DNA from 3 places in the Oceanimonas pelagia genome. Region 1 is predicted to be linked to each of the others. Evidence: predicted binding sites of a transcription regulator. Region 1 holds the regulator's gene; each other region holds the start of a gene.
What was found. The regulator sigma-54, encoded in region 1, starts transcription at its own class of promoters, with help from an activator protein. The targets are predictions, from matches to a motif close to TGGCACNGTTTTNGCTT.
Positions count from the first base shown of each region.

Region 2: the regulator sigma-54 is predicted to act here: its motif matches at 5,794-5,810, upstream of flgA (flagellar basal body P-ring formation chaperone FlgA).
Region 3: the regulator sigma-54 is predicted to act here: its motif matches at 6,519-6,535, upstream of gbdR (choline metabolism transcriptional regulator GbdR).

Region 1 is NZ_CP118224.1:2,874,220-2,884,151, forward strand. Features, by position in the region: gene mlaF (phospholipid ABC transporter ATP-binding protein MlaF) at 1-641, opposite strand, end outside; gene PU634_RS13795 (KpsF/GutQ family sugar-phosphate isomerase) at 816-1,790, shown strand; gene kdsC (3-deoxy-manno-octulosonate-8-phosphatase KdsC) at 1,787-2,341, shown strand; gene lptC (LPS export ABC transporter periplasmic protein LptC) at 2,338-2,886, shown strand; gene lptA (lipopolysaccharide transport periplasmic protein LptA) at 2,855-3,376, shown strand; gene lptB (LPS export ABC transporter ATP-binding protein) at 3,379-4,104, shown strand; gene PU634_RS13820 (RNA polymerase factor sigma-54) at 4,147-5,583, shown strand; gene hpf (ribosome hibernation promoting factor) at 5,608-5,895, shown strand; gene ptsN (PTS IIA-like nitrogen regulatory protein PtsN) at 5,898-6,344, shown strand; gene rapZ (RNase adapter RapZ) at 6,354-7,220, shown strand; gene PU634_RS13840 (HPr family phosphocarrier protein) at 7,207-7,482, shown strand; gene mgtE (magnesium transporter) at 7,501-8,862, shown strand; gene pmbA (metalloprotease PmbA) at 8,925-9,932, opposite strand, start outside.
Region 2 is NZ_CP118224.1:629,195-639,126, reverse strand. Features, by position in the region: gene PU634_RS02960 (flagellar basal body rod protein FlgF) at 1-192, opposite strand, end outside; gene PU634_RS02955 (flagellar hook-basal body complex protein) at 335-2,416, opposite strand; gene PU634_RS02950 (flagellar hook assembly protein FlgD) at 2,429-3,112, opposite strand; gene flgC (flagellar basal body rod protein FlgC) at 3,116-3,535, opposite strand; gene flgB (flagellar basal body rod protein FlgB) at 3,532-3,933, opposite strand; gene PU634_RS02935 (CheR family methyltransferase) at 3,997-4,818, opposite strand; gene PU634_RS02930 (chemotaxis protein CheV) at 4,839-5,750, opposite strand; gene flgA (flagellar basal body P-ring formation chaperone FlgA) at 5,919-6,638, shown strand; gene flgM (flagellar biosynthesis anti-sigma factor FlgM) at 6,707-7,027, shown strand; gene flgN (flagellar export chaperone FlgN) at 7,027-7,440, shown strand; gene PU634_RS02910 (LPP20 family lipoprotein) at 7,456-7,857, opposite strand; gene PU634_RS02905 (FlgO family outer membrane protein) at 7,847-8,575, opposite strand; gene PU634_RS02900 (flagellar assembly protein T N-terminal domain-containing protein) at 8,752-9,885, shown strand.
Region 3 is NZ_CP118224.1:969,191-979,122, reverse strand. Features, by position in the region: gene PU634_RS04510 ((Fe-S)-binding protein) at 1-1,155, opposite strand, end outside; gene dgcA (dimethylglycine demethylation protein DgcA) at 1,198-3,261, opposite strand; gene PU634_RS04500 (4-vinyl reductase) at 3,336-3,866, opposite strand; gene PU634_RS04495 (dipeptidase) at 3,898-4,878, opposite strand; gene gbdR (choline metabolism transcriptional regulator GbdR) at 5,196-6,248, opposite strand; gene PU634_RS04485 (BCCT family transporter) at 6,703-8,301, opposite strand; gene PU634_RS04480 (hypothetical protein) at 8,604-8,831, shown strand; gene gbca (glycine betaine monooxygenase oxygenase subunit) at 9,031-9,932, opposite strand, start outside.

The DNA of each region.
Region 1 (9,932 bases):
ATGTAGGCGTAATCGGCAATGGTCATCACCTCGTCGACGTCGTGGGTTACCACGATGGAGGTCAGCTGCTGGGCCCGGTTGAGCTCGGCGATCAGCCGCACCAGCACGCCCATGCTGATGGGATCCTGGCCGGCAAAAGGCTCGTCATACATGATCAGCTCCGGATCCAGGGCAATGCTGCGGGCCAGGGCCGCGCGCCGGGCCATGCCGCCGGAGAGTTCGGACGGAAACAACTGCGCCGCGCCGCGCAGGCCCACCGCCTCCAGCTTCATCATCACCAGGGTGTGAATAATGGCTTCCGGCAGGCCGCTGTGCTCCCGCAGGGGAAAGGCCACATTGTCGAACACCGACAGGCCGGTAAACAGGGCCCCGCTCTGAAACAGCATGCCCATGCGCCGGCGCACTTCGTACAACCGGCGGCGCCCCAGGGACGGTATCGACTCGCCGTCAAAGCGCACCTCGCCGCTGTCGGGCTTGATCTGGCCGCCGATCAGGCGCAGCAGAGTGGTCTTGCCAATGCCGCTGGGGCCCATGATGGCGGTGATCTTTCCGCGCGGAATGTCCATGCTGATGCCCTGGTAAAGGGTGCGATCACCATGGCTGAAGCAAAGGTCCCGTATCTCGACAAGGCTTTGACTCACACTCTGTCCCCGCAAAAAAGAAAGGATTGTAGGGGTTCGGCTGAACATCGGCAACCGAATGACACCGAATTTGCGCCACCCCCTGACCGGACGCGATCGCCCCTCTCCCATCAAGCCGGTCGCTTCTCGGGCCGGGCTTTTCTATAATGGCGCCGCCTCAGTGTGGAGAAAGCCATGTCAGCAGAATTTGATTATCGTACCACCGCCCAACGCGTTCTTGATATTGAAAAGGCGGCCCTGGACGGCCTTTATCAATATTTGGATGAGTCCTTCAATCACGCCTGCCGGCTGATGTTTGACTGCCCCGGCAAGGTGATTGTCACCGGCATGGGCAAATCGGGCCATATCGCCAACAAAATCGCCGCCACCCTGGCCAGCACCGGCACCCCCGCCTTTTACGTGCATCCGGGCGAGGCCAGCCATGGCGATCTGGGCATGATCGACAGCAAGGACGTGGTGCTGGCCCTGTCCAACTCCGGGGAAAGCGAGGAAATTATCGCCCTGCTGCCGGTGCTCAAGCGCCGCGGGCTCAAACTCATTTGCATGACCGGCAAGCCCGAGTCCACCATGGCGCGGGAAGCCGATGTACACCTGTGCACCCGGGTTGAACGGGAAGCCTGCCCGTTGGGCCTGGCGCCCACCGCCAGCACCACCGCCACCCTGGCCATGGGCGATGCCCTGGCGGTGGCGCTGCTGGAAGCCCGCGGCTTTACCGCCGACGACTTTGCCCTCAGTCACCCCGGCGGGGCCCTGGGCAAGCGGCTGCTGCTACGGGTAGCCGACGTGATGCACAAGGAAGAGCGGGTGCCCAGAGTAAGCCTGGATACCCTGGTTATCGACGCCCTGCTGGAGATCGGCCGCAGCGGCATGGGCTTTACCGCCGTGGTCGATGGCGAAGGCCGGCTGGCCGGCATCTATACTGACGGTGACCTGCGCCGCACCCTGGACCACAAGATAGATGTGCACAACACCCGCATCGCTCAGGTGATGACCCGCGGCTGCACCACTGTGCCTGCCGGCATGCTGGCGGCGGAGGCGGTCAAACTGATGGAAGAGAAAAAAATCAGCGGCCTGCTGGTGCTGGACGACGACCAGCGCCCGGTCGGGGCCTTTAACATGCACGATTTGCTGCGCGCGGGAGTGATCTGATGACGGTACAAACCCTGTACGGCGCCGTAACCAGGGACGTCTGGCAGCGGCTCAAGGACATTCGCCTGCTGATCTGCGATGTGGACGGCGTGCTGTCCGACGGCATGATCTACCTCGGCGACGAGGGCGAAGAATACAAGAGCTTTTGCACCCGGGACGGTTTCGGCATCAAGGCGGTGCTCAACGCCGGCATCGAGGTGGCGGTGATCACCGGACGCAGCTCGCGCATCGTCAGTGATCGCATGAGCGCCCTGGGCGTGCGTCACATTTATCAGGGCCAGAGCGACAAGCTGCACAGCTACGGCGAACTGCTGGACCGCCTGGTGCTCACGCCGCAACAGGTGGCCTACATCGGCGACGACGTGGTCGATCTGCCGGTCATGCAGCACTGTGGCCTGGGCGTGGCGGTGGCCGATGCCCACCCGCTGGTACTGCAGCGGGCCGGCTACACCACCCGCACTCCGGGAGGACACGGCGCGGTACGTGAACTGTGCGATCTGCTGCTCGATGCCCGTGGCCTGCTGGATCAGGCCGAGGGCATGAGCGTATGAGCCGCCAGACCTGGCTGTTTGGCGGCCTGTTCGTGGTGGCCCTGGCCACCTGGCAATGGTTTGGCACCGACCGCAATGCGCCCGCCAGCGAGCAGGATTTTCAGCCGGACTTCGTCGCCACCAACCTCACCAGCGTGCAGTATAACCGGTTGGGGCTGCCCTACCGGGGCATGCAGGCGGAGCACGCGGAGTACTACGAATCCCTGTCCATGACCCTGATGAAAAAACCTGTTATCTTGCTTTATTCCCCCGACGGCCGGCCCCAGTGGCGGCTGAGCGGAAATAACGGCACCATCAACACCGGCGACAACGCCGTGCTGACCGGCAACGTGGTGGGCAAGGGGCTGCAACCGGATGCCCTGGTGGAAACCCTGACCACCGAATATCTGGAAATGGACTTTATCAACAATCGACTGCGCTCCAACCAGAGAGTGCGGCTGGAAAGCCCGCAATACCAGGCGGAAGGCACGGGCCTGCGAGGCAAGCTGGATCAACAAACGGTGGAATTACTGAATGAAACCCGGGCAACTTATTTCAATCCTTAGTCTTGGCGGCCTGCTGGGCCTGGGTCAGGCACAGGCCAGAGACAGCGACTTTCGCCAGCCGGTGACCATAGACGCCGGCCGTCAGCTGGTAGAGCTGGCCGACAACAAGGTCACCTTTATCGACAAGGTGGTGGTCAAGCAGGGCAGTATAGACGTGCGTGCCAACGAGCTGGTGGTGATCCGCAACGAGCAGGGCCTGCAGTCGATGACCGCCAAGGGCAGCCCGGCCACCTATGAGCAGATCCTCAACAACGGCAAGCCGGTGCATGCCGAGGCCCGGGAAATTCACTACGACATGCGTGCCCGTACCATCACCCTGATCCGGGACGCCAAGCTCAAGCAGAACGACAATATCGTCACCGGCTACCGCATTCGCTACTTTATCGACAAGGAACAGATGGAAGCCGAAAGCCAGGGCGGCAAGGACAGGGTCACCACCATCTTCCTGCCCGACCAGGTGCAGGAGTTCGACAAGCAGGATAACAACTGAGCATGGCGATACTGAAAGCGCGTGGGCTGCAGAAAAGCTACAAGGGCCGCAAGGTGGTGGCCGACGTCAGCCTGACCGTCAACACCGGCCAGATCGTGGGCCTGCTCGGCCCCAACGGCGCCGGCAAGACCACTTCCTTTTACATGATAGTGGGCCTGGTGCAACGGGATGCGGGCAGCATCACCATAGACGGCCAGGACATCAGCCACGAGCCCATGCACGCGCGCGCCCGCGCCGGCATTGGCTACCTGCCTCAGGAGGCGTCCATTTTCCGCCGCCTGAGCGTGGCCGACAACCTGATGGCGGTATTGCAGACCCGCAAGGATCTCAACGCCGACGGCCGTAACGAGAAAATGGAACAGCTGCTGGAAGAGTTCAACATCACCCACATTCGCGACAGCCTGGGCATGAGCCTGTCCGGCGGCGAGCGCCGGCGGGTGGAGATCGCCCGGGCGCTGGCGGCAGATCCACGCTTTATTCTGCTCGACGAGCCCTTTGCCGGTGTGGATCCCATTTCTGTGATAGACATCAAGAAGATCATTCTGCACCTGAAGGATCGGGGCCTGGGTGTGCTGATCACCGACCACAACGTACGCGAAACCCTGGACGTGTGCGAAAAAGCCTATATTGTCAGTCATGGCCACCGCATCGCCGCCGGCACGCCGGCGGAAATCCTGGCCAATGAACAGGTCAAAAAGGTCTATCTCGGCGAACAATTCAGCCTTTGACGGCACCGCAATGCGGTTTATCAGGAAGGATGCTGCAACGAAATGAAGCCAACTCTTCAGTTACGCCTGGGCCAGCAGCTGACCATGACCCCCCAGTTGCAACAGGCCATTCGCCTGCTGCAACTGTCCAGCATGGAACTGCAACAGGAAATCCAGATGGCACTGGACAGCAATCCCCTGCTGGAGCAGGAAGAGCCGGACAGCATCAGGGTTGACGACAACCGCAACGAAGAGCAGATGGCCTCCGACACCGCCATGGAGCGCAACCAGCTGTCCGAAGAGCTGCCCATGGACACCAGCTGGGAAGAGGTGTACACCGCCTCTCCGGTCAGCGGCGGCGCGGGCCTGCCGGAAGGGCTGGAAGACACCGTCTACCAGGGCGAAACCACCGAGAGCCTGCAGGATTACCTGACCTGGCAGATGAACCTGACCCCCTTCAGCGACACCGATCAGGCCATTGCCCTGGCCATTATCGACGCCGTGGACGACGCCGGCTACCTCACCGCCAGCATCGATGACCTGCTGCAGGCGGTATCGGCGGAGGAGCTGGGCATCGAGGCCGATGAGGTGGAAGCGGTACTCAAGCGCATTCAGCACTTCGACCCCATCGGCGTGGCCGCCCGCAGCGTGCAGGAGTGCCTGAGCATTCAGCTCGAGCAGTTTCCCCCCGACACGCCCTGGCTGGCCGAGGCCCGCAATCTGCTGGCCCAGCACATGGACCTGCTCGGCAACCGGGACTACCGCAGCCTGCAGCGCAAGACCAAACTCAAGGAAGACGAACTGCGTGAGGTGCTGGCACTCATTCAGCAGCTCGAACCCAGACCCGGCAGCAGTATCATTCAGGGCGATTCCGAATACGTGATCCCCGATGTGGTGGTCACCAAACGCAGCGGCGTCTGGGTGGCGGAGCTCAACCCCGAGGCCATGCCCAAAATACGCCTCAACCAGACCTATGCGGCCCTGGCCAGCAAGCCCCGCAACAGCGAGGACGGCCAGTTTATCCGCAACCACCTGCAGGACGCCAAGTGGTTTCTCAAAAGCCTTGAAAGCCGAAATGAGACGCTGCTCAAGGTTGCCAATTGTATTGTTGAACAACAACAGGCATTCTTTGAGCATGGAGAAGAGGCCATGAAGCCCATGGTGCTGAACCATGTGGCCGAAGCGGTGGAGATGCACGAGTCCACCATCTCCCGGGTGACCACCCAGAAGTTCATGCACACTCCCAGAGGCGTGTTTGAACTCAAGTATTTCTTCTCCAGCCATGTGGGCACCGACGATGGCGGTGAGTGTTCTTCCACGGCAATTCGCGCCCTGATCAAGAAACTGGTCGGGGCGGAAAACCCGGCCAAGCCGCTGAGCGACAGCAAAATCGCCCAGTTGCTGGCCGACCAGGGGATTCAGGTGGCCAGGCGAACCATCGCCAAGTACAGGGAGTCACTGGCCATTCCCCCTTCCAATCAGCGCAAACGCCTGGTTTAAAGGCAACGACAGAAGGAAGACGTTATGCAAATCAACCTGACCGGACACCATGTCGAAATCACCGATGCACTCCGTGATTATGTAAACAGCAAGTTTTCCCGGCTGGAACGCCATTTCGATCACATCACCAATGCGCACGTCATCCTCAATGTGGAAAAAATGCAGCAAATCGCCGAGGCCAAGCTGCATGTGAGCGGCGGCGAGCTGTTTGCCAACGCCCAGCACGAAAACATGTATGCCGCCATCGATGGCCTCATCGACAAGCTGGATCGTCAGATCATCAAACACAAAGAGAAGCTCAAGCAAAAATAACCATGGAAGTCGCCGACATACTGAGCAGGGGCTGCACGCGCAGTGCGGTTCCCTGCACGAGCAAAAAACGTGCTCTGGAAATCATCAGCGAGCTGGCTGCCGAACATCTCCACATCGGCAGCCAGCCGCTTTTTGACTGTCTGCTGGCCCGGGAAAAAATGGGCAGTACCGGCATTGGCAACGGTATCGCCATTCCCCACGGCCGCATCGGCAACGACAACAAGGCGACGGCCGTTTTGCTCACCTTTGCCGAGCCGGTGGAGTTCGACGCCATCGACAATCAGCCGGTCGGCCTGGTGTTTGCCCTGCTGGTGCCGGAGCAGGAATGCAAGCAGCACCTGAAAACCCTGTCGCTGATCGCCGAGAAGCTCAGCAACAAACAGGTATGCCGGCAATTGCGTCAGGCCGGCAGCGACGAAGAACTCTACCAGATCATGATTTCAGCCTGAGGAGTCAACATGCAGCTGGTGATCGTCAGTGGTCGTTCCGGGTCGGGTAAGACCGTGGCCTTGCGGGTGCTCGAAGATCTCGGCCACTACTGCGTCGACAACCTGCCGGTGGCGCTGCTGCCGGAGCTGGTGCGGCTGCGCCGGGACAAGCCCGGCGCGGTGGCGGTGAGCATAGACGTGCGCAACCTGCCCGACAGTGCCGAGCAGCTGGAAGCCTTTCTGGCCGAAGTACGGGCCATGAATGAGGTTCAGCTTTCCAGCATTTTCATCGATGCCGACAACTCGGTGCTGATCCGCCGCTTTGGCGATACCCGCCGGCTGCATCCGCTGTCCCGCCACAGCCTGACCCTGGACGAGGCCATTCGCGAGGAAACCCACCTGCTGGCGCCGCTGTCGTCGGACGCGGATCTGCGCATCGACACCTCAAGCTTGAGCATTCACGACCTGAGCGAAATCATTCGCGAGCGCATTCTGGGCAAAAAGGAAAAGGAGCTGAACTGGGTGTTCGAGTCCTTTGGCTACAAGTACGGCGTCTCCAAGGACGCCGACTTCGTGTTTGACGCCCGCTTTCTGCCCAATCCCCACTGGATTGCCGAGCTGCGCCCCTACACCGGCCGGGATCAGCCGGTGGCCGACTACCTGGGCAGCCAGCCCGAGGTCATGAAATACCTGTGGCAGCTGGAAAACCTGCTGATCACCTGGATGCCCCACCTGGAGCGCAACAACCGCAGCTATGTCACCGTGGCCATCGGCTGCACCGGTGGCCAGCACAGATCCGTGTTCATTGCCGAGCAGCTGGCCCGGGTCTTTACACAACTGGGCAAGAGCGTGCAGTTGCGCCACCGCACCCTGGAAAAACGCCATGCCGAAAATTGAACGCAACCTGCAGATCGTCAACAAACTGGGGCTGCACGCCCGGGCCGCCATTCAGCTGGTGCAACTGACCCAGCAGTTCGACGCCGAGGTCACCGTGTGCAACCAGCAAAAACAGGCCCCCGCCAACAGCGTGATGGGCCTGCTGATGCTGGAAACCGCCCAGGGTCACGCCATTCGCGTGGTGGCGGACGGGCCGGATGCGGAAGCGGCCATGAACGCCGTGGCCCGGCTGGTGGCGGATCGTTTCAACGAATCGGAATAACCCTCAGCCGGACGCCGAATGACAGAACCACAGGAACAAAGCAGCACGCCGGATCACCTGGAGACCATTACCCAGGCGCTGAACAGCGGCATGTTCGTGCACGTGCGCCGAATGCTGCAGCAAATGCGCCCGGGCGACGTGGCCTGGCTGCTGGAAGCCTCGCCCAGCCCCAGCCGCAAGGTGCTGTGGCAGTTGATCGATCCCGACGATTACGGTGAAATTCTGGAAGAGCTGTCGGAAGAAGTACGCGACGGCATTATTCGGCTGATGGAGCCGGAAAAACTCGCCAGCGCCCTGGAAGACATGGAGTCGGACGATCTGGCCTATGTGCTTCGGGATCTGCCCGAGCAGCTGTTCAATCAGGTGCTCACCGAAATGGACGAGCAGGACCGGCACCGCGCCGAACTGGCCCTGTCCTACCCGGAAGACACCGCCGGCTCGCTGATGAACACCGAGTTCATCACCCTGCGCCCGGACGTCACCATCGATGTGGTGCTGCGCTACCTGCGGCGGCACACCGAGCTGCCGGAAGGCACCGACACCCTCTATGTGGTGGATAACGACAACCGGCTGCTGGGGGACATTTCCCTCGCCAGCCTGGTGGTGCAGTCTCCCACCACCACGGTGGCGGAGGCCATGGACACCTCGGTGGAAGCCATTCCCCTGACCATGACCGACACCGACGTCGCCAACCTGTTTGAACGCCACGACTGGCTGTCGGCGCCGGTGGTGGACGAAAACAACCAGCTGCTGGGGCGCATCACCATCGACGACGTGGTCGACATCATTCGCGAGGAAGGCGAACACTCCATGATGGGCATGGCCAAGATGGACGACGACGAGGACACCTTTGCCCCCGTGCTCACCAGTGCCCGCCGTCGCTCCTTCTGGCTGACCATCAACCTGGGCTCGGCGCTGGTGGCCGCCAGCGTGTCCAACATGTTCGAGGAAACCCTGTCCCAGCTGGCCACCCTGGCCATTCTGATGACCATAGTGCCCTCCATGGGAGGCATTGCCGGCAACCAGACCCTGGCGCTGGTGATCCGGGGCATGGCGGTAGGCCATATCGGCGACAGCAACGCCCGCTGGCTGCTCACCAAGGAAGCCCTGGTGGGGCTGATCAACGGCATGCTGTGGGCCCTGGCCATTTCGGTGGTGGTGGCACTGTGGAAAGGCAGCTGGGAAATCGGCCTGGTGATCGCCGCCGCCATGTTTATCAACCTGTCGGTGGCAGGCCTGGCCGGCGCCAGCATTCCGCTTATTATGAAACGCTTTAATATCGACCCGGCCCTGGCCGGCTCCATGGCCCTGACCACCATCACCGACACCGTGGGCCTGCTCTCCTTCCTCGGCCTGGCCACACTTATCCTGTTGCACTGACCGGGACTAGGGACTGACTGTATGGGTTCCAATCCCCAGTCACCCGTCCCCGATCCCGGTTTTTACTGTCCTGCAATCTTCATATTGTCGATCAGCACGGAGCCGGTATGCAGGCTGGAGCGGGTTTCCACGTCGGTGCCGATGGCCTGAATGCCGGCGAACATGGTTTTCAGGTTACCGGCAATGGTGATCTCTTCCACCGGGTAGGCAATTTCGCCGTTCTCTACCCAGAAGCCGGCGGCGCCCCGGGAATAGTCGCCGGTGACGATGTTCACCCCCTGCCCCATCATTTCGGTCACCAGCAGGCCGGTGCCCATTTGCTTCAACAGTTCGTCATGGCTCTGGCCGCTGCTCGACACCGTCCAGTTGTGAATACCGCCGGCATGGCCGGTGACCGGCAGGCCCAGCTTGCGCGCCGAATAACTGGTCAGCAGGTAGGTCTGCAACACGCCGTTTTCGATGATGTTGCGCTCAAGGGTACGCACCCCTTCGTTGTCGAACGGAGCACTGGCCAGCCCCTTGTGGAGGTGCGGCTGCTCATGAATGGTGAGCCAGTCGGGAAACAGTTGCTCGCCGCAGGCGTCGAGCAGAAAGGATGACTTGCGATACAGGTTGCCGCCACTGATGGCCATCACCAGATGGCCAAACAGGCCCGAGGCCACGTCCGGATGAAACAGTACCGGCGCCTGGGTGGTGCCGATCTTGCGGCCCCCCAGACGACCGAGGGTGCGGCTCACCGCCTCGTCGGCCACCTTTTCTGGCGCCCACAGATCGTCAAAGTGGCGGGCCGAGGTATAACCGTATTCCCGCTGCATGTCGCCATCCTGCTCGCCGATGAGCACACAGCTCATGCCGTAGCGGGAGCCGGCATAGCCCTTGATAAAGCCGTGGCTGTTGCCATAGACCCGAATGCCCACATTGGCGGAAAAGCTGGCGCCGTCCGACTGCTTGATGCGCTTGTCCCGGCCCAGTGCCGCGCGCTCACAGCGCAGTGCCAGCTCGATGCCCTCGGCGGGCTCCATGGCGCGGGGAAAACACAGCTCAAGCGCGGGCGCCTCCCAGGCCAGCTG
Region 2 (9,932 bases), 1.3 Mb from region 1:
TTGCCCCGGGCGCTCGGTCATGGCAAACACCCGGGACGGCAGCCCTTCACCAAAGGCCTGCATGGCCCGGGCCTGCTCCAGATCGGCACGAAAGCCGGTGGTGTTGGCGTTGGCCAGGTTGTTGGCGCGCAGGGCCACGCTGTGCATGTTTTCCTTGGCGCCCGACATGGCGATATAAAGCAGGTGATCCATTTCAGCTCCGCAGTTGGCCGAGTGGGTAATGGCGGAAATAATGCAAAATCAGTGCCATTGATATGTTGTGAGGGGCAGGGAGAGAAGCGTGAGGGGATGCAGGCCGCCTCACTTCATCACGCCCTCCCCCTCACGATTAGAACTACCGGATTTGCAGTATGGTCTGCTGCAGGGTGCTGTTCACTTCCAGCGCCCGGGAGTTGGCCTGAAAGTTGCGCTGAGCGGTGATCAAGTCCACCAGCTCACTGGTCAGGTTGGTATTGGACTGCTCCAGCGTAGCCGACAATATTCGGCCATTGGGACCTTCATTGGGCTTTCCTCCAACCGGTTCGCCCGACTCCTGAGTAGGAATCCAGCCTGTGCCACCAACCGAGCGCAGGCCTTGTTCATTAGGCACCCGGGCCACCGCCACACGCCCCAGATACTCCTTGCTGGCATTGCTGTAACTGGCCACCACCAGGCCGTCTTCGTTGATATCCAGGGAAGTCAGGTAACCAACCGTGTTGCCGTCCTGCTCCATTGCCAGCACTTCAAAGGGGCTGGCGTATTGGGTGAGCTCATCAAACGCAAGCGTAAACTGTTGGGAAGGATCGGCGCCGTCAGCCGGTATACCGGCATTTTCCAGGGTTTCTGTCTGCAGCGGATCCACACTGAAGGTAGGGTTCCCTCCCTTGTTATCAAAGGTCACCACAAATCCTTCAACCTGATGATCCAGTCGCTTGGAGGAGTCCAGCGGATTAGGATAAGTCACTGTGGTGTCAACACCACCACCGGGCACACTGATGGGCTTGCCATCCACGGTCAGGGTCGCATTCCAGCTGTTTTCGGGCATGCTTCGCTTGGTCAGATACATGGTGGCCTGACGCGGTTGTCCCAGGGAGTCGTAAATGGTGATGGTGGTACTGTTGCTGTAGGTCTTGCTATCGGTAATGTCGAGTACCGCATCACTCCCCATAACACTGCTGTTATTGGCCAGACCGAGCTCAGCCAGCAAACTGGCCGGTGAGGGAGTACCGGTAGTGTCCGCCGACAACGACAGGCTGGATTCACTGCCCTGACTCTGGGACGTGATTGAAAGCTGTCCGTTGGCGTCCAGTGCCACGGCCACTTTTTTTTCGTAAGGGGCAAGGGCACTGTTAATTTTGCTTTCAATATCTTTTAACATGCCATCCAGACCATTGGCATTACTCTGGTAATTCTTATCCAGAGTTACTGCCACATTGGGCGTGCCATCAACGCTGATATTAAAGGTCAGGTTGTTGGTACTGTAATCCCTGGTGCCATTATCGATCCACTGGCTATTTGCCCCACTGCCCAGCTCTGTGGGCAAACTCACATCAATGTAAGCTCCCTCTCCCTTGGTTCGTGAAGCAATCTGCAGCTTGCCATTGGCATCGGTCGCTAACGCCACCTGCCCGGCCTGAGGTGCGGTGTTTTTCAACGCCAGGTTGATGGCGCTTTCTACCTGCGACAGGGTGCTATAGGTGCCTTCCGGCAGGGTGATGGTGGTTCTCGAAGGCTGACTTTCTCCCTGCCAGGGACGATAGCTGGCGGCGGTTACCTCTAACGTCACTCCCCCGGTATTAATGGTAAGCGGAAAAACGGGAGCATCATTCAGGGTAACACTGGCTGAACTCTGGCGGCTGGGCGGCAATACCTGAGTTCCGGCCAGAATGGCAGAGGTACCGGACGCGGTAAGGTATTTGCTGCCCTTGTCCAGGTTCAGGCTGGTGGTAATGTTACGGGTGGCTTCCGGCGCACCTGCCGCCTGAGGAATCCGCAGCGGCGTGGTTTCTCCCAGCCCCAGGTTACTGACTCCCCCGGTCTGTGCGTCCACGTTATATACCCGCAGATACTGACCTTGGGAGTTGGTCACATAGTTCTGATTATTAAGTTTAAAAGCACCCGCGCGGGTTAATGTGTATTGGCTGCTGTTGAGTTCGTCCCCCACCACAAAAAAACCCTGGCCACTGATACGCATATCGAGGGGGTTATTGGTATAAAGCGACGCACCTTCATGAAACTGCTGGCTCACCGCTGCCGTTTGCACGCCATTACCGGTTTGGGTTCTGGCATTGGCAAAAATCGAGTTGGAATAAACATCGGCAAACTCGGCCCGGGATTCCTTGAAACCGTAGGTATTGACGTTAGCGATATTATTGGCTGTTACATCCAGGTCTTTCTGGGCAGCATTAATGCCACTGAGAGCAATATTAAACGACATAATTCATTCTCCTCACGCAGACGTTCCGCCGGCTATTTCAAGAACCTTGTCAAGCGGCACACCGCCCATACCTACAACATTAACCAGGTTGGGGCTGGTGCCACTGCCCAGGGTTACGCTGCTGACCTTGCCAAAAACCAACGCATTCAGCTCGGTACCGGCGCCATTGACCAGTCCGTTTACCTTAAATTTGTAATTTCCCAGCGTAAGTGCTTCACCGTTATTATTCAGCCCGTCCCAGGTAAAGGGAACGTTGCCTTTATGTGGCCCTGTCAGGTTCAGCGTACGCACCGTCTGCCCCTTTTCATTTTCTACGGTAATGGTCAGGTTACCGACCCCGGAACCCGTTACAATTACCCCATCAACCGGTGCCTTGCCATCCCAGTGTCCGGTATTGACCGGCAACAGCACCCGCTGCCCCACCAGACTGGACGCCTGCAAGGCCTGGCTGGAAGTCATGACCGAATTAAGACTTTCTACCTGCTTGGTCATGGAAGCAATGCCTTCAGAGGTAGAAAAGGCGGTCATCTGACTGATCATGTCGGCGTTGTCCGCCGGCTTGAACGGATCCTGATAAGCCAGTTGTTGAGTCAGCAGCTGAAAGAAGTCTTCCTGTTTCAGCTGCTGATCCTTGGGTGTTCCCAGGTCAACCGGCTCGGTTTCCCGCAGTCCGTTAATATATCCGGATATATTCATTTATCACCCCTTGCCCAGCCGCAGGGTCTGCTGCAGCATCTGCTTGGCGGCGTCGGCCACCTGCACATTGGTCTGGTAGTTACGCGAGGCACTCAACATGTCGGTCATCTCTTCCACCACGTTGACATTGGGCTTGTAGATAAAGCCCTCGGCGTCGGCCAGGGGATGATCCGGATTGAACTCCTTTTGCAGCGGCTTGTCGGTTTCCACTATGCCCATGATTTTGACGCCGACACTTTCCTGACGATGTGACAGTGCCTTGTCGAGATCGGCGGCAAACACCGGCTTGCGAGCCCGGTAGGTCTGATCGATGCTGGAGCTCACGCTGTCGGCGTTGGCCAGGTTACTGGCGGTGGTGTTCAGGCGGACCGACTGGGCGCTCATGGCGCTGCCGGAAATATCGAATACCTTAAAAAGGCTCACATTGAGTCTCCTTTGATCGCTTTCAGCAGGCCGGAAATCTTGCTGTTGAGAAACTCCAGCGAGGCCTGGTATTGCAGGGCGTTTTCCATGTAACTGGTGCGCTCGGCCTGCACGTCTACCGTATTGCCGTCGCCGGTATCGGGCTGAGTAGGCACCCGGTACTGCACAGCGCCGGGCGGCGCCAGTTCAACGGCAAAATGGCGGCTGTTGGTGCGGTTGAGGGAAAACCCCTGAGCGCCCTGGGCCTGGCTGAGGGCGGCCTGAAAGTCCATGTCTTTGGCCTTGTAGCCCGGCGTGTCGGCATTGGCCAGGTTGCCGGCCAGCAGCTCGGCCCGTTCGGAACGAGCCACCAGCGCATGCTGGTGAATGCCAAACGCCTTGTCGAAAGAAATCGTCACCGCCACCTCCTGCTTTGTCGTGACCCGGTAATGGTCCCTAATAAAGCAAAAGGTGTGCCAGATTTATTTGAGACGGTAGATGATGCCGGGAGTACAACGGATCATGTCAAACCGATCCGACAGACCGGTGAGGGATTCCGACGCCCCCAGCAGCAGGTAGCCACCGGGGTTAAGTGCGCCGGCAAACTGGTTGAGGATCTTGGACTTGTTCTCGGGAGAGAAATAAATCAGCACGTTACGGCAGAAAATAATGTCGAACTTGCCCAGTGAGGCATAGCTGTCAAGCAGGTTGTAGGGCCGAAAGCTGACCATGTTTCTGATGCTTGCCTGCAACTGCATGCGGCCGTTATCCAGCGGCGTAAAAAAACGGCTGCGCCGCTCCGGCGACAGGCCGCGGGCCAGCGACAGGCTGTCGTAAATGCCGGTTTTGCACTGCTCCAGCATGGTGGCGGAAATATCGGTGGCAAGAATTTGCAGCCCCGGCAAACTGCCTGGCCGCCGGGCCGAATATTCCTGGGCGGTCATGGCAATAGAGTAAGGCTCCTGCCCCGAGGAGCAGGCCGCCGACCAGATGCGCAAAGACTTGCCGGGCCTGGCCAGCTCGGGAAACAACCGCTCGCTGAGCTGAACAAAGGGGTAGCTATCCCGAAACCACAGGGTTTCGTTGGTGGTCATGGCGTCGATCACCGCGGTTTTCAGCTCCCGCTCGCGCAGTTGCATGGAGCGCTCCAGCAACTGCCCCATGGACTCGATACCAAAACGCGCCATGAGAGGCGCCAGACGACTCTTTACCAGATACTGCTTGCTGTCACCCAGCACGATGCCGGTGTTGCTTTCCAGAAACCGGCAAAACGCCGAGTACTGCTCGTCGGTGAAATTTTTCATCCGTGTACGTTACACCTTGCTCAGAGCGCGTTGTTAACGGCCGAGGCCAGCTCATCGGGCTGGAACTTGGCAATAAAGTTGTCGGCCCCGACCTTTTCAACCAGGGCCTTGTTAAACACGCCGCTCAGGGAAGTGTGCAGGATCACGTGCAGATCTTTCAGTGCCGGATTATTGCGGATTTCGGCGGTCAGGGTATAGCCGTCCATCTCCGGCATTTCCACATCGGAAATCACCAGCGACAACTGGTCGTGAATGGGGCCCTGCCCGGCCAGCTCCACCAGCTTGTTCAGGGCCTGGCGACCATTTTCGGTGACAATGCACTCCAGCCCCAGGGATTCCACCGCCTTTTGCACCTGACGGCGGGCTACCGAGGAGTCGTCGGCAATCAGCACGGGTTTGTGCCGCCCTCCCTGATGCAGGGACTGCTCGATGATGTCCGCGTTCACTTCGGTGCTGGCCGGGGAAATTTCATCGAGGATTTTTTCAACGTCGAGAATTTCCACCAGCTCGCCGTCAATTTCGGTGACGGCGGTCATGTAGTTGAAACGCCCGGCCCCCTTGGGCGGCGGCAGAATGGACTCCCAGTTCACGTTGATAATGCGCTCTACCGAGTGCACCAGAAAGCCCTGCACCGAACGGTTGTACTCGGAGATGATTACAAAGCTGTTGTCGGTCTGCTCGATGGGCCGGCCCCCCATGGCCTTGCTCAGATCGATAATGGAGATGGTCTGGCCACGAATATTGGCCACGCCGCGAATCACCGGATGACGCTGGGGCAGGCTGCTCAGCCGGGGGCATTGCAGCACTTCCTTGACCTTGAAGACGTTGATGCCAAATCTTTGGCGGCCATTGAGCCTGAACAGCAGCAATTCCAGCCGGTTCTGGCCCACCAGCTGGGTTCTCTGGTTTACCGAGTCAAGTACTCCCGCCATTATTCCGCCTCCAGAACGATTCATAACGCCACGCCAAGGTGCATGGCATATTTTATGCATAATTAGTAATCTGCCGTCACCTAGCTTAACACCGGCAAGGTGTCAGCGCTACTTGAGCCCGGCACAGTCAAGATCCGCGATGAAGGCGTTATCGGCGATGGAGTGAAGATGCTTAACGGTTTTTTTTCCCGGCACAGAGGTCGTTTTCCCTTTGCAGCCCGGCTGAGTCTGATGCTGCTGACCACCATACCGCTGGTGGCCTGGGGTGGTGTGCACGAACAGGTTCGCCAGTACACCGAAGACTATGTGCGTGATTTTGTGGCCGCCGGCCCTCGGGACCAGGTTGAAGTGGAAGCCGCCAGCATAGACACCCGCCTGCAACTGACCGAATGCCCGGGCCTGCTTACCGCCGACATTCGCGGAGCCGGCGAGGTCCGGCGCAACACCCACGTTTTTGTGCAGTGCCACGAAGAGCCGGGCTGGAGCCTGTTTGTGCCGGTGCGGGTGCGCATTCTCAAACCGGTGGTGACCGCTGCAGTTCCCATCGCCCGCAATACCCTGCTGCAGCCCGGACAGTTGCAGATAAGCTACCAGGACGAGGTGCTGCTGCGCGGCGATGTATTTGACGACATTCAAGCGTTGCTAGGCACCCGCAGCAAACGGGATCTGCGCCCGGGCCGGCCGGTGCTGGCCAGCCAGCTGTGTGTGGTGTGCAAGGGCGACAGGGTCACCATAGTGGCCGAAACCGGCGGGCTGTCGATACGCACCGACGGCATCGCCGAGGAAGACGGCAGCTTTAATGAGTCCATTCGCATTCGCAACAGCCGTTCCGGACGCCAGATCCAGGGGCGGATCAGCGAGGCAGGGGTGGTGAGAGTCGGACTGTAAATTCTGCTAAAGTTGCTTACAGGCCGGCCGATAACCAGGCTGACAGCAGCGAATCAGGATTGAATCTTATGGCCATCGACAAGCTCCCCCCCGGATTTCATAACGGCCCGTCGGTCAGCAACAGGTACCCGCAAAAAAGCGGTACCGCCAGCACCGGCACAGACCATCGTGCCCAGACCATGGCTGGCCGCGACGAAGTGACCCTGACCCCGGAAGCAAAACAGCTCGGCCGCGTGCAGCAAAGCCTGCAGGCCGGTGCCGGCGCCGATAACAGCGCGCGGCTGGAAGCCCTGAAAAAGGCGGTTAACGACGGCAGCTACAAGGTGAACGCCGACAGGCTGGCCGGAAACATCATCAATCTGGAGCAAGACATAGAGTCCCTGTATTAATGAGTCTTGATACGCTGCTGCAACAACAACAGGAACAACTCGAGCGGCTGCTTGAGCTGACCGAACGGGAGCTTCAGCTTATCGTTCGGCGCAAGGCGCTGGAGCTGCCCCCCCTCACCGAGCAAAAGCAACAACTGCTGCTCGATATTCAGGCCACCGACGCCAGTCTGTGCGCTCACCCCGAGGTGGAACAACTGAAAACCACCCATCAATCCCGGGTCGATGCCCTGCGCGCCCTCATGGCACGGTGCCGGGAACGCAACCAGGTGGCCGAGCAGGTACTGGAGCAGTCCCTGGCCGGCACCCGCCAGCTGGCCAATATTTTAAGCCGGTTGCACGAGCGCCAGAGCATGACCTACGATCAGAAAGGCCACACCCGGGGCATCAACAAGGGGGCCGGCTTCAAGGTGTGAGCCGCCGCCGCTGTCTTATAATCCATCCCGGCGCAGTTTCTGATACAGCGCCAGATCCAGTTCCAGTTCGGTCACGTACATGTCGCCGTCGGGATAGCTGTTCACCACCCGAGCTCCGCGCACCACCCCCCGGCTGGCACTACTCACGGTGCCGTCCTGCAGAATATGACTGTCGAGCTGACTGGAGCTCGATACCCGCACTCCGCTCAGCTGCTCACTCAGCTCCCGGTAGGCGTCCAGACGCGAGGCACGCATGGCATGCAGCAGTTTCTGCTGGTAGTCCGCCGGGCGCTGCAGGCTGATGGGAGCATAACCCACCGCATAAAGATGATTCCGGGCCGGACTACCGGCGCTTCCCTGGCCGGCACAGCCGGCCAGGGTGACCAGTGCCAGCAGGGCAATCAGCTTATTTTTCATAGCGTTTCCTGATGTAGTCGGGGATCTCGGGACCGCGCGTATTCAGCATGGCCGCCACCAGATAATCGGGCACAAACTGCTGGGCGCTGCTGACAATGCCGTGATCCGCCATGGAGATCAGCCGGGCATTGATCAGTTTGCCGCCCTGGGTGTCGCTGATGGTGCCGTGCAACAGATACTGGGCATTGATGCGCCCGCTCAGCTGGCGGTAGTCCCGGCTGGTGCTCACATCCCCCTCGGGCGTAATGCGAATAAAGGGCAGCGCCTTGAAGTCCACCACCTTCAGCCCGTACTGATTGAGCTGAAACATCATGGTTTCCGACAGCAGCCGGCTGAACTCGTCCTGGCTGGTGTAGTCCTCCTGGCTGACAAAACCACTCACGGCGATGCCTGCCTGCCGGTTCATATTGTGGGCCGAGGCCACCAGCCGGTGCGCCAGGGCCGACATGTGCCGCTGCAACTGGGTCTGGCCCCCCACCAGCGAGGGCCCGGCCTCGGGCAGATGGGCACTGCGGGTGCCGGCACTCATGCGCATGGGCACACCGTCCTGACTGTGCCGGGGCGAACGGGCCGGCGCCGGCTGCTCCCCCAGGGCCTGGTGACTGACGTAGTGAGCCGCATGATCATGAGGCAGGTAATGGTTTTGACCGTCGAACCGGGGCTGACCGGTGCAGGCGGACAATCCCAGCACGGCAAGCAGGATAAGGGCTCTTGTCATTCACAGGCTCCCGAAGCAAAAGAAACTGAGTGTATATCGGCCAGTGGAGCGTCAACTTTACGCTTTCAGGCCAGGTTGCGGCCATGTGCCCGGCAAGGTTTTTGCATAAACCTTGCCATATTCTCACTGGGACCGCGACTTTTTAAGGGCGGCTCACCGTTTGACAGGATGCATCCGTGCTCAGAAAAAACCTTGCTTCACTGTTGCTGTTGTTTCCGTTGCTCGCCCGGGCCGACTGGTATCAGGCCGAAGGCTCGGCGCCGCTCAGTCTGGGAGTTGACACCGCCCGCCAGCAGGCACTGGAGCAGGCCCTGAGCGATGCGCTGCTGCAGTCGGGCGCCTCTCTCAGCACGGTGCAGTCGGCCACCAACGGCGCCTTTGCCGGCCAGCAACTGGATATTTCCGCCCAGGGCGAGCTGATGGACTACCTGATCCTGAACGAGCACCGGGAGCAGGGCCGGCTGTGGCTGACGGTACGGGCCGACATCTGGCCCGGCGAGCGCCGCCAGGAGCAGTGCGCCGGTCGTTATCGCCCGGGCATGACCCTGACGCCCATCACCCTGCTGCATCCGCAGCAGGGCGCCACCGGGCAGATCTATGAACTGGGCACGGCACTGGCCCAGCGGCTGGCCAGCCGGCTGGAGCCCAGCGTCAATATTACGTCGACCCTTGCCCTTGGCCTGGATACCGACCCGGCCCTGCCCCGCACGGCCGGCCTGCGCCGGGGCAGCGATGTGCTCGCCGGCACACAGCAGTCCCGGCTGTTACTGAGCGGCGTGATTGAAGACATCAGCATCGAGGACGGACACTGGACCCAGTGGACCTTTTCCGACATTCCCCGGGCCTTTCGCATGCGCATCACCCTGGAAGACAGCCTGACCGGCGACGTGCTGCTGCAACGCCGCTATCAGACCCGCGCCAGCTGGGACTATAAAAAGCACGACAGGGTCAATGTGCATGAACAGGCATTCTGGCAGTCCGGTTACGGTCTGGCGGTGGAGCAGTTGCTGGCGAGCATCAGCCAGGACGTGATCAAGGCCCAGGCCTGTCTCAAGGCGGTGGGCAACATAGTGCAACAGTCGGAGGAAGGCATACTGATGGATCTGGGCCGGCGCGAGGGCATTCAGGTGGGAGACAGATTCACCCTCACTCACCGCCGTCAGCTGACGCCGGGCTATTACAGCGAAACGGCATCACAGGCCGCCTTTGTGGTGCAGCAAAGCCATGCCGACTACAGCCTGCTGGTGCCGGCCGGCGCCGAGGCCAAACGCATTGCGGTGATGCCCGGCGATCGCCTGACCCAGCTGTAATCCTGCTCGAATAACCGCCAAACGCTCGGCACGACGTTGCACCCTCA
Region 3 (9,932 bases), 1.7 Mb from region 1:
GGCCCAGTTGCTGCGGCTGGCCGGGGCCAGGCCGCCCGGGTTGTCGGTGGCAATCAGATTTTCCAGCACTTCCTGGCCTTTGCCCGGGGTCTGGCCCCGCTCCAGGGTCAGGAAGCGGCGCATGTCCACCACGGCGTCCACGTGCTCGATCATCATGGGGCACTCTTCCACGCAGGCGCGACAGGTGGTGCACGACCACAGGGTCTGGCTGTCGAGCATGCTCTCCACCAGCGGCTTGTCGGGGCAGCCGGTGCGGGCGGCGCCTTCCTGACCCGGGTGCGGGCTGCCCCGGTAGCTCACTTCTTCCTGGGCGGCCAGGCTGGTCACCATGTCCTGAATGAGCTTTTTGGGGTTGAGCGGCTGGCCGGCGGCAAAGGCCGGGCACTTGCTTTCACAGCGGCCGCACTGCACGCAGGCGTCAAAGCCCAGCAGCTGGTTCCACTTAAAGTCGGTGACCTTTTCCACCCCCAGCTTGTCGGCGTTCAGATCGAGCGCCTTCAGGCCGGTGTCGCGGCCGCCGCCAAAGCGGGCCGGACGGCGGTGAAAGGCCAGGTGCAGGGCACCGGCAAAGGCGTGCTTCATGGGGCCGCCCCAGGCCATGCCAAACACCAGCTCGCCCAGACCCCAGCCGCACACCGCCAGCAGCAGCAGACCCAGCAGGGTACTGCCGGTGCCCTCGGGCAGAATGCCGGCGGCCGGCAGGGTGGCGATAAAAAAGCCCAGCGAAAACGCCAGCAGGCTTTTCGGCAGTCGTTGCCAGGGGCCACGGGACAGCCGCGAGTTGGGCAGTTCGCTGGCGGGCTTTCGGCGGCGCTTCCATACAAACAACGCGCCCACCGTCATCAGCAGGCTGGCACCCAGCAACGGCCATACCAGCCAGGCGCTGTGCAGGCCCAGGCCGTGCACCAGCACCACCAGCACCAGCGCCAGCACAAAACCGCCGCCGGTGGCCACGTGGGTATTGGACATGTACTTGTCCCGCGCCACCACATGGTGCAAGTCCACCAGATAGCGGCGCGGCATGGCGGCCAGCCCGCTCCAGAAGGCCACGGGGCTGGCCCGGCCCCGGCGCCACAGCCGCACCCGGCGCATGGCACCGATGGCGGCCAGGGCAAAGGCCAGCGTTAACAAATAAGGGATCACAGGCTCAAACATAGCGGGCTCCTTGCAGGGCCGGGGTTGCCCCCGGCCCCGGACTCAGAAGTCTTTACACAGACGCAGGGCGTCGTAGATGGCGGCGTGGGTGTTGCGCTGGGACACGCAGTCGCCCAGACGGTAGAGCAGATAGCCCTTGCCGTGCTCGGCCAGGGCCGGTTGAGGCTTGGCGTCGTACAGGGCCTCCAGATCGATCTGGCCCTTGTTGACCGCATCGCCCTTCAGCTCGTAATAGAGCCGCTCGTCCGGACGCAGGCCGTTCTCCACCACAATCTGATCCACCACCCGCTCTTCCTGCTGGCCGGTGTATTCGTTTTCCAGCACCGCCACCAGCTTGTCGCCCTCCTTGTAGACCTTGTGCAGAGCCAGATCGGAGGTCATGATCACCTCGCGCTCATAGAGCGAGCGGTAATAGGTGGGGAAGGTGGTGCCGCCAATGGCCGCGCCGGGCTTGATGTCGTCGGTCACCAGTTCCACCAGGCTGCCCTTGGAGGCCAGGTAGTCCGCCGCCGACATGCCGGAAAACTCGCAAATGGTGTCGTACACCAGCACGTTCTTGGCCGGCTCTACCTTGCCGGAGAGAATGTCCCAGGTGCTCACCACCAGGCCTTCTTCCGCGCCCCACTCGGGGTTCTGCTCCAGGAAGGGAGTGCCGCCCACCGCCAGGATCACCACGTCGGGCTGCTCGCCCATGATGGCGGGCAGATCGGCGGCGGTGTCCAGACGCACATCCACCTTGAGGCGGTTAAGCTCCAGGGCGTACCAGCGGGTAATACCGGCAATCTGGTCACGCTGGGGCGCCTTGGCCGCCAGGGTGATCTGACCGCCCAGCTCGGGCGCCTTTTCAAACAGCACCACGTTATGGCCGCGCTCGGCCGCCACCCGGGCCGCCTCCATGCCACCGGGGCCGCCGCCCACCACCACCACCTTGCGAATGGGACCGTCGGTTTTCTCGATGATGTGGGGCATGCCCAGGTGCTCGCGGGAGGTGGCCGCGTTCTGAATACAGAGCACGTCCAGGCCCTGGTACTGACGGTCGATACAGTAGTTGGCGCCCACGCACTGCTTGATCTGGTCGACCTGACCCAGCTTGATTTTGGTGATCAGGTGCGGATCGGCCATGTGCGCCCGGGTCATGCCCACGAAGTCGACGTAGCCGCCTTCCAGAATGCGCTGGGCCTGGTTCGGATCCTTGATGTTCTGGGCGTGGATCACCGGCACTGTGACCACTTCCTTGATGCCCGCCGCCAGGTGCAGGAAGGGCTCCGGCGGGTAGCTCATGTTGGGGATCACGTTGGCCAGGGTGTTGTGGGTGTCACAACCGGAGCCGATGACGCCAAAGAAGTCCACCATGCCGGTGTCGTCATAGTATTTGGCGATCTGCTTCATGTCGTCGTGGCTGAGGCCGTCGGGGTGGAACTCGTCACCACAGATGCGCAGGCCCACGGCGAAGTCGGGACCCACTTCGGCGCGAATGGCCTTGAGCACTTCCAGGCCGAAGCGCATGCGGTTTTCAAAGCTGCCGCCCCACTCGTCGGTGCGCTTGTTGACCCGCGGGCTCCAGAACTGATCGATCAGGTGCTGGTGCACGGCGGACACTTCCACCCCGTCCAGCCCCCCTTCCTTGGCGCGGCGGGCGGCCTGGGCATAGTCGCCGATAATGCGCTGAATTTCTTCCGGCTCAATGGTTTTACAGGTGGCGCGGTGCACCGGCTCGCGAATGCCGGAGGGCGACACCAGGGTGCTCCAGTTGTAACCGTCCCAGCGGGAGCGCCGGCCCATGTGGGTGATCTGAATCATGATCTTGGCGCCGTGCTTGTGCATGGCGTCGGCCAGATTCTGAAAGTGAGGAATAATGCGATCGGTGCTCAGGTTAACCGAGCTCCACCAGGCCTGGGGACTGTCGATGGACACCACGCTAGAGCCGCCACAAATGGCCAGGCCCAGGCCGCCCTTGGCCTTTTCTTCGTAATACTTAACGTAGCGATCCGTGGTCATGCCGCCGTCGGTGGCATACACCTCGGCATGGGCCGTGCTCACCACCCGGTTGCGAATGGTGAGCTTGTTGATGTTCATGGGTTGAAACAAGGCGTCGAACTGTCCCATCCTGGAATCCTCTTGTACATGCGGCGGGCCGTGCTCCCGGCCCACCGAAAATTAATACTTGCCAGGAGCGCGCCTTACAGCGGGCTCACTTCAAACAGGCCGTAATCGCAACCAGTCTGGGCACCGCTTTGCACCTGGCGGGCCCGGGTGCGTACCGGATAACCCAGGCTTTGGGCAATCTGATCCATGGCGCCGGCGAACCAGCCGGTGAACATGTAATCCACCATGCGCTCCACCTTGCCGTACTGATAGACAAAGGCGGAGTGATCCAGGCGAACCCGGGCGGTGCCGGCGGCAATATCCAGCTGCTCAATGGTGAACAGGCCCCAGCCACGCTGAGACAGGCGCTTCATGTAGTGCTCAAACACGGCGTCGCCGCTGATGCCGTGGCACTCGGCCTCTTTTTCACACCAGTGCCAGGCCGACTTGTAACCGGCCTTGTACAGGATTTCGGCATAGCGCTCCGGGCCCAGCTCTTCCTCGATGGCCATATGGTTGTTCACGAAGAAGTGACGCGGCACATAGAGCATGGGCAGGGCGTCTGTGGTCCAGACGCCGGTGTCGGCATCTACTTCAATCGGCATTTCGGGTGCATGTACTGACATTGTTGTTTCTCCCTTGCTTCCTTGATTCTGCTTATTCGCCCCAGACGTCCTTGAGCACACGAACCCAGTTGCCGCCCATGATCTTCTCCACCAGCCGCGGAGAATAACCATTGCGCAGCAGGGCCTCGGTGAGGTTGGGGAATTCACCTATGGTGCGAATGCCTTCGGGGTTGATGATTTCGCCAAAACGGGTCAGGCGGCGGGCATAGCCCTTGTCGTGAGTGAGCCACTCGAAGAAGTTCTGATCGTGCCCCTGGGTAAAGTCGGTGCCGATGCCGATGGCGTCTTCACCCACTATGTCCAGCACATAGCCAATGGCCTCGACGTAGTCGTCGACGGTGGACTCAATGCCTTTCTTCAGGAAGGGGGCAAACATGGTCACGCCCACAAAGCCGCCGTGCTCGGCGATGAAACGCAGCTCGGCGTCCGACTTGTTGCGCGGGTGATCCTTCAGGCCAGCGGGCAGGCAGTGGGAATAGCACACCGGCTTTTTGGACTCGAGGATCACCTCTTCCGAGGTCTTGGCACCCACGTGGGACAGATCGCACATAATGCCGACCCGGTTCATTTCGGCCACCACCTCGCGGCCAAAGCCGGACAGGCCGCCGTCGCGCTCGTAACAGCCGGTACCTACCAGGTTCTGGGTGTTGTAGGCCATCTGTACGATGCCCACGCCCAGTTGCTTGAAAATTTCCACGTAACCGAGCTGGTCTTCAAAGGCATGGGCGTTCTGGAAACCGAGAATAATGCCGGTGCGGCCTTCTTCCTTGGCGGCCAGAATGTCGGCGGTGGTGCGCACCGGCCGGATCAGGTCGGCATGCTCCTGAAAGTAGCGGTTGAACTCGGCAATGTTGTTGACCGTGGCCTGAAACCCCTCCCACACCGACACGGTGCAGTTGGCGGCGGTCAGCCCGCCCCGGCGCATGTCTTCAAACAGTTCGCGCCCCCAGTTGGCGATAATGAGGCCGTCAATGACAATGGCCTGATTGTGTACTTCTGCTGCGTTGTGCATAGCCTGCCCTTCCTCGCATTCGGTTAGCGGTGACACGGGGTTCACCGGATTCAGGGGCAGTCTATCCCGCGCCAATGGGGGCGCTGTGGCTGAAAGCGACCGGGGCATAGTTAAAAGCGTCACCTGTCATACCTTGTGACTTACCAGCAGGCTGCTACTTACTGTAGGCGCCACTTCAGTTGGCGCAGACTCACAGACAAAGATGTCTTCAAGGCCTGTTGTACAGGCCCTGCCGGCTAAAGCGGCAGCTACAAAAAAAGTCAAAAAGCAACAAGCCCCGCAGTGCGGGGCTTGTTGCTTATAAAGTGTCAGAACAGTTACAGGATCACAGACGCAAAGGTAGGCTCGCTGCGCGCCGTGTCAAGGTGGGCAGCAAAGTCCGTTCTGGGCAAGACAGGTGCAGCCTCGGCCGCCCTGGGCACGGGGCGGCTGCAACGGTCGTCCCGGGGAGGGACGCCAAAACATTCGCGATAGCATTTGCTGAAATGGGGCATGGACACAAAGCCACAGGCGGTGGCGATATCGATGATCGCCATTGAGGTCTGGCGCAGCAACTGGCGGGCCCGCTTCAGCCGCAGGTTGAGGTAATAACGCGACGGCGAGCATTTCACATGGCGCTGGAACAGCCGCTCCACCTGGCGGCGCGACAGCCCCACATAGTGAGCCAGTTCATCCAGGGTAATGGGCTCTTCCAGGTTGGCCTCCATCAGCGCCACCACCTCCGCCAGCTTGGGCTGGGCCGGCCCCACCAGGTGGCGCAGCAGCACCTTTTGCTCTTCCTGGCCATCGCGAATGCGCTCACACAGGAACATGTCGCAAATGGCGGTGCTGAGGGCGCTGGAATGCTCCTTTTCGATCAGATGCATCATCATGTCAATGGGGGCGGTGCCGCCGCTGCTGGTCAGCCGGTCGCGGTCGATGCAGTACAGGGCATTGCTGGTTTCCAGACGGGGGAAGGCCTCTTTAAACGCGGCCATGTATTCCCAGTGAATGGTACAACGATACCCGTCGAGCACGCCGGCGTCGGCCAGCAGGAAACTGCCGGTACACACGGCCCCCAGCTTGACCTTGCGGTGAGCCAGCTGCTGCAGCCAGGCGCGCAAATGGCGGCTGCGGGCGTTGGCAATGCCCACCCCGCCACACAGCAGCATCATGTCGAGGTGACCACAGTCGTGGGTGGCATGATCCGGCGTTACCTGCACGCCGTCGCTGGCCCGCACCGGCTGGCCGGTTTCGCTCAGCATGACCCATTCATACAGATTTTTACCCGACAGCTGATTGGCCATGCGCAACGGCTCAATGGCCGATGCCAGGGAGATCATGGTGAAGTTTTCTACCAACAAAAAACCAACACGTTGTGGCTGACTCATTGCGTTTCCTCCTGCCCCTGCCGAGGTGCAAGGCGTGAGCCTTGTACTGCCGCTGGCCGTCCAGCGCCATCCTGGGGAACATTTACATTGCTGATGCAAACATTTAAAAAATATATAACACCAGAGTACCGCGCAATATCTCTAACATCGGTTTTCTCCCTGTCTCGAAAACAAACTGTGAGCAAGCTCATAAAGTGTATGCTTCAAGGGCGAATAACCGGTCTTTCCGGTCAGAAAACTCGCGCAGCCACATTGGGTTACCGTGGGTAACGGCAACTTTTGTGCCAACGGGCAAGCCCCGGATAAATAACAAAAAAGTCGCCTTAAAAGGCGACTTTGCGGGCTAAAAGACAGGGGTTATGGGCAGTAAGGAGTCAAATAGCAACAATTTTATGATTCAAGGCTCCCCGTTTCGGGGCAGGACGTTCTCGCCCGCCCCGAAACGGGGAGAATGTCAAGACGATGGCGGCAGCTTCACCGGCACCGTCACCGGCTCTTCCACCGGCATTTCCTGATGCAGGGCCCGGAACAGCCCCCACATCATCACCATGATCACCGCCGAGAACGGAAAGGCGGCAATAATGGCCGCGGTTTGCAGCGCCTTGAGTCCACCCGCCATCATCAGAATGGCCGCCACGGCGGCCACCGCCATGCCCCACAACACCCGCTGACTGCGGGGCGGATGCTCATTGCCCATCGACAGAATGGTGGTCACCACCAGAGTGCCGGAGTCGGCCGAGGTAATGAAATAGAGCGCCACCAGCACGGTGGCCAGCACCGAGGCCGCATAGCCCATGGCACCGTCGTCAAGCAGGGTCAGGGTGGCATACAGGGCCGAGGTGACGTTGTCGGTGACCGCCGCCACTATACCGGCCTGACCAATGGCGGCACTGGCCTCGCCGGCGGCGTTGGTGATGGTGTGGGTCAGCTCAATATACAGCGCCGAGCCGCCGAACAAGGTCAGCCACAGCATGCCCAGCAGGGTCGGCACCAGCAACACACCGCAGATAAACTCGCGAATGGTGCGGCCCTTGGAGATGCGCGCAATAAACATGCCGACAAAGGGCGACCAGGACATCCACCAGGCCCAGTAGAACACGGTCCACCAGGACTGCCACTGGCCGTCCTTGCTGGCATCGGTCCAGGTGCTCATCGGCACCACATGGGCCAGGTAATCCCCTACCCCCTGCACATAGCTCTGCAGCAGGTAACGGGTAGGGCCATACACCAGCAGGAACAGCAGGATCGCCACGGTCAGCCAGATATTGATTTCCGACAACCACTTCACGCCCCGGCCAATGCCGGAGAGCACAGAGGCGGTGGCAATGGCCGAAATCACCAGGATCAACACCAGCTGGTTACCGGTGCTGACTTCCATGCCAAACAGGTGGTTCAGCCCGGTATTGATCTGGCTGACGCCCAGCCCCAGGGAGGTGGCCACGCCAAACACGGTGCCAAACACCGCCAGGGTGTCGGCGGCATGGCCCATCCAGCCGTAAATGCGCCGGCCAATCAGCGGGTACAGGGCCGAACGAATGGTCAGCGGCAAATTCTGCCGGTAGGAGAAATACGCCAGCGACAACCCCACTACCACATAAATGGCCCAGGGATGCAGGCCCCAGTGAAAGAAGGTGATGCGCATGGCCACTTCCGCCGCCTCCGGGGTCATGCCCTCGGCAATGAAGGGATTGCTCTGAAAGTGGTAAATGGGCTCGGCGATGGACCAGAACACCAGGCCAATGCCCATGCCGGCGCTGAACAGCATGGCGAACCAGGAAAACAAACCGTATTCCGGCCGGGCGTCGTCGCTGCCCAGGCGCAGCCGGCCAAAGCGGCTGCAGGCCAGCACCACGCAAAACACCAGCATCAGCGCCACAATGGCGATGTAATACCACTTGAAGTGAGACAATATGCCGCCCGACACAGTGTCGAACAGGCTGGCGGCGGCGTCCGGATACAGGGCGCCGCCCAGAACAAACAAGGTAACGATCATCATGGAGCTGATCGTTGCCGCCGGACTCATTCCTTTTAACATTCCATCTTTGCCAACCATAGCAAGAGATCTCCGTCGGATTGATTGTGAGTCAGCCGCCACCCGGGCCTCCTCATCCCCCTGGCCCCGGTCGCGACTGCAAGTGATAACAAGGCATCCGCATGGACGCCCGTGGGTGCAGTAGCGCCTTCTATAACAACAGCTAACGGCTGATTAAAACTTCTTCAATGCGACACCGAGTTAACCAGTCCCGCCCCGAGCGGCATATTCTGTTTTCAATGCGACAGCATGTCGCAAATGGTCTTGTTCCCCGCCGCGGCCGGGATTAGCCTGAGCTTTTCGCCATACAGGAGACTCCCATCATGATGATCACCGAGCTGATTGATCAGCAGGACTTTCTGGCCCGGTTGCGCGACTGGGGGCTCTCTCCCCCGGCGAGTCTGGCGGATTGTGAGCCACTGCTGGAGGCGCTGTTGCAAGGTCAGGAAGGGGCTGTGTGGCAGGAACGGCTTGAAGCCCTGCTGGCCCAGCGGGCACTGCTGCACCCCGAGGTGCTGGCACTGGTGGAAAGAAGCCTGAATAACCGATGATCCGGCACAGGGAAGGTCTGTAGCGGCCGCTTTAGCTGGCAGGGCCTGCGCAGCAGGCCGTTAACACCGGAGTATCCTTATAAACCCCGTCATTTCCGTGAAGGCGGAAATCCAGGGCATGGGCACAGACCTTAAGACCCGGCGCTGCGTGAAGACAGCTATGGGCCCCCGCTTTCGCGGGGGCGGCAAAACCGCCGGCTTACTCCGGCAGTTCGACGGACAGGGTCTGACCGCCGGCATTGGCCACAAAGGTGTCGGCATACCAGTTAACGAAATTCACCACCCCGAACTCGTAAGTGGGTGAATAGGGGCCGGGCTCGTAGGCAATGGAGTTGATGCCACGCTGGTTTTCCTCGGCCAGGGCACGGTCCTGGGCGTTGGTGGCATCCCATACCCGGCGCAGTTTTTCCACGTCGTAGTCCACGCCTTCCACCGCGTCCTTGTGCACCACCCACTTGGTGATCACCTTGGTCTTCTGCGGGCCGAGCGGCACCACCTGGAAGGTGATCAGATGATCACTCTGGCCATGGTTCCAGGAGTTGGGCAGATGCAGAATGCGCAGCGAGCCCAGATCCCGGTTCTGCACCCGGCCCAGGGTCTTGTTACAGGCGGCGCTGCCGTCTATGGTCATGGCCACCTTGCCCTCGGCCAGGGGCATGCGCACCATGCGGTTGCGCAAACCGAACGACACATGCTCGTGGGGAATGCCCTCGGCGTCCCATTCCGCCGCCTTGCGCGCCACATGGGCCTTGAAGGCATCGGTGGCACGGGGATCATTGGTGTCGTCGAACTCCAGCAGGGTATTGAGCAGTTCGGGGTGAGAGCCGGCGCAGTGGTAGCATTCCCGGTTGTTCTCGATCACCAGCTTCCAGTTGGCGTCCTCCACGATCTCGGACTGCACCGCCACCTTGGCGTTTTCCAGATCGTAAGGCTCCAGGTAATGCTCCAGCGCCGCCAGAAACTCGTCGATCTCGGGCGGGTTGTCGGCCAGACAGATGAAGATGTAGCCACCGGCGGTCTTGGTGTGCACCTTTTTCAGCGGAAAATCGGCCTTGTTGAACTGCTCGCCCATGTCGTTGCCGGCATAGATCAGCTGACCGT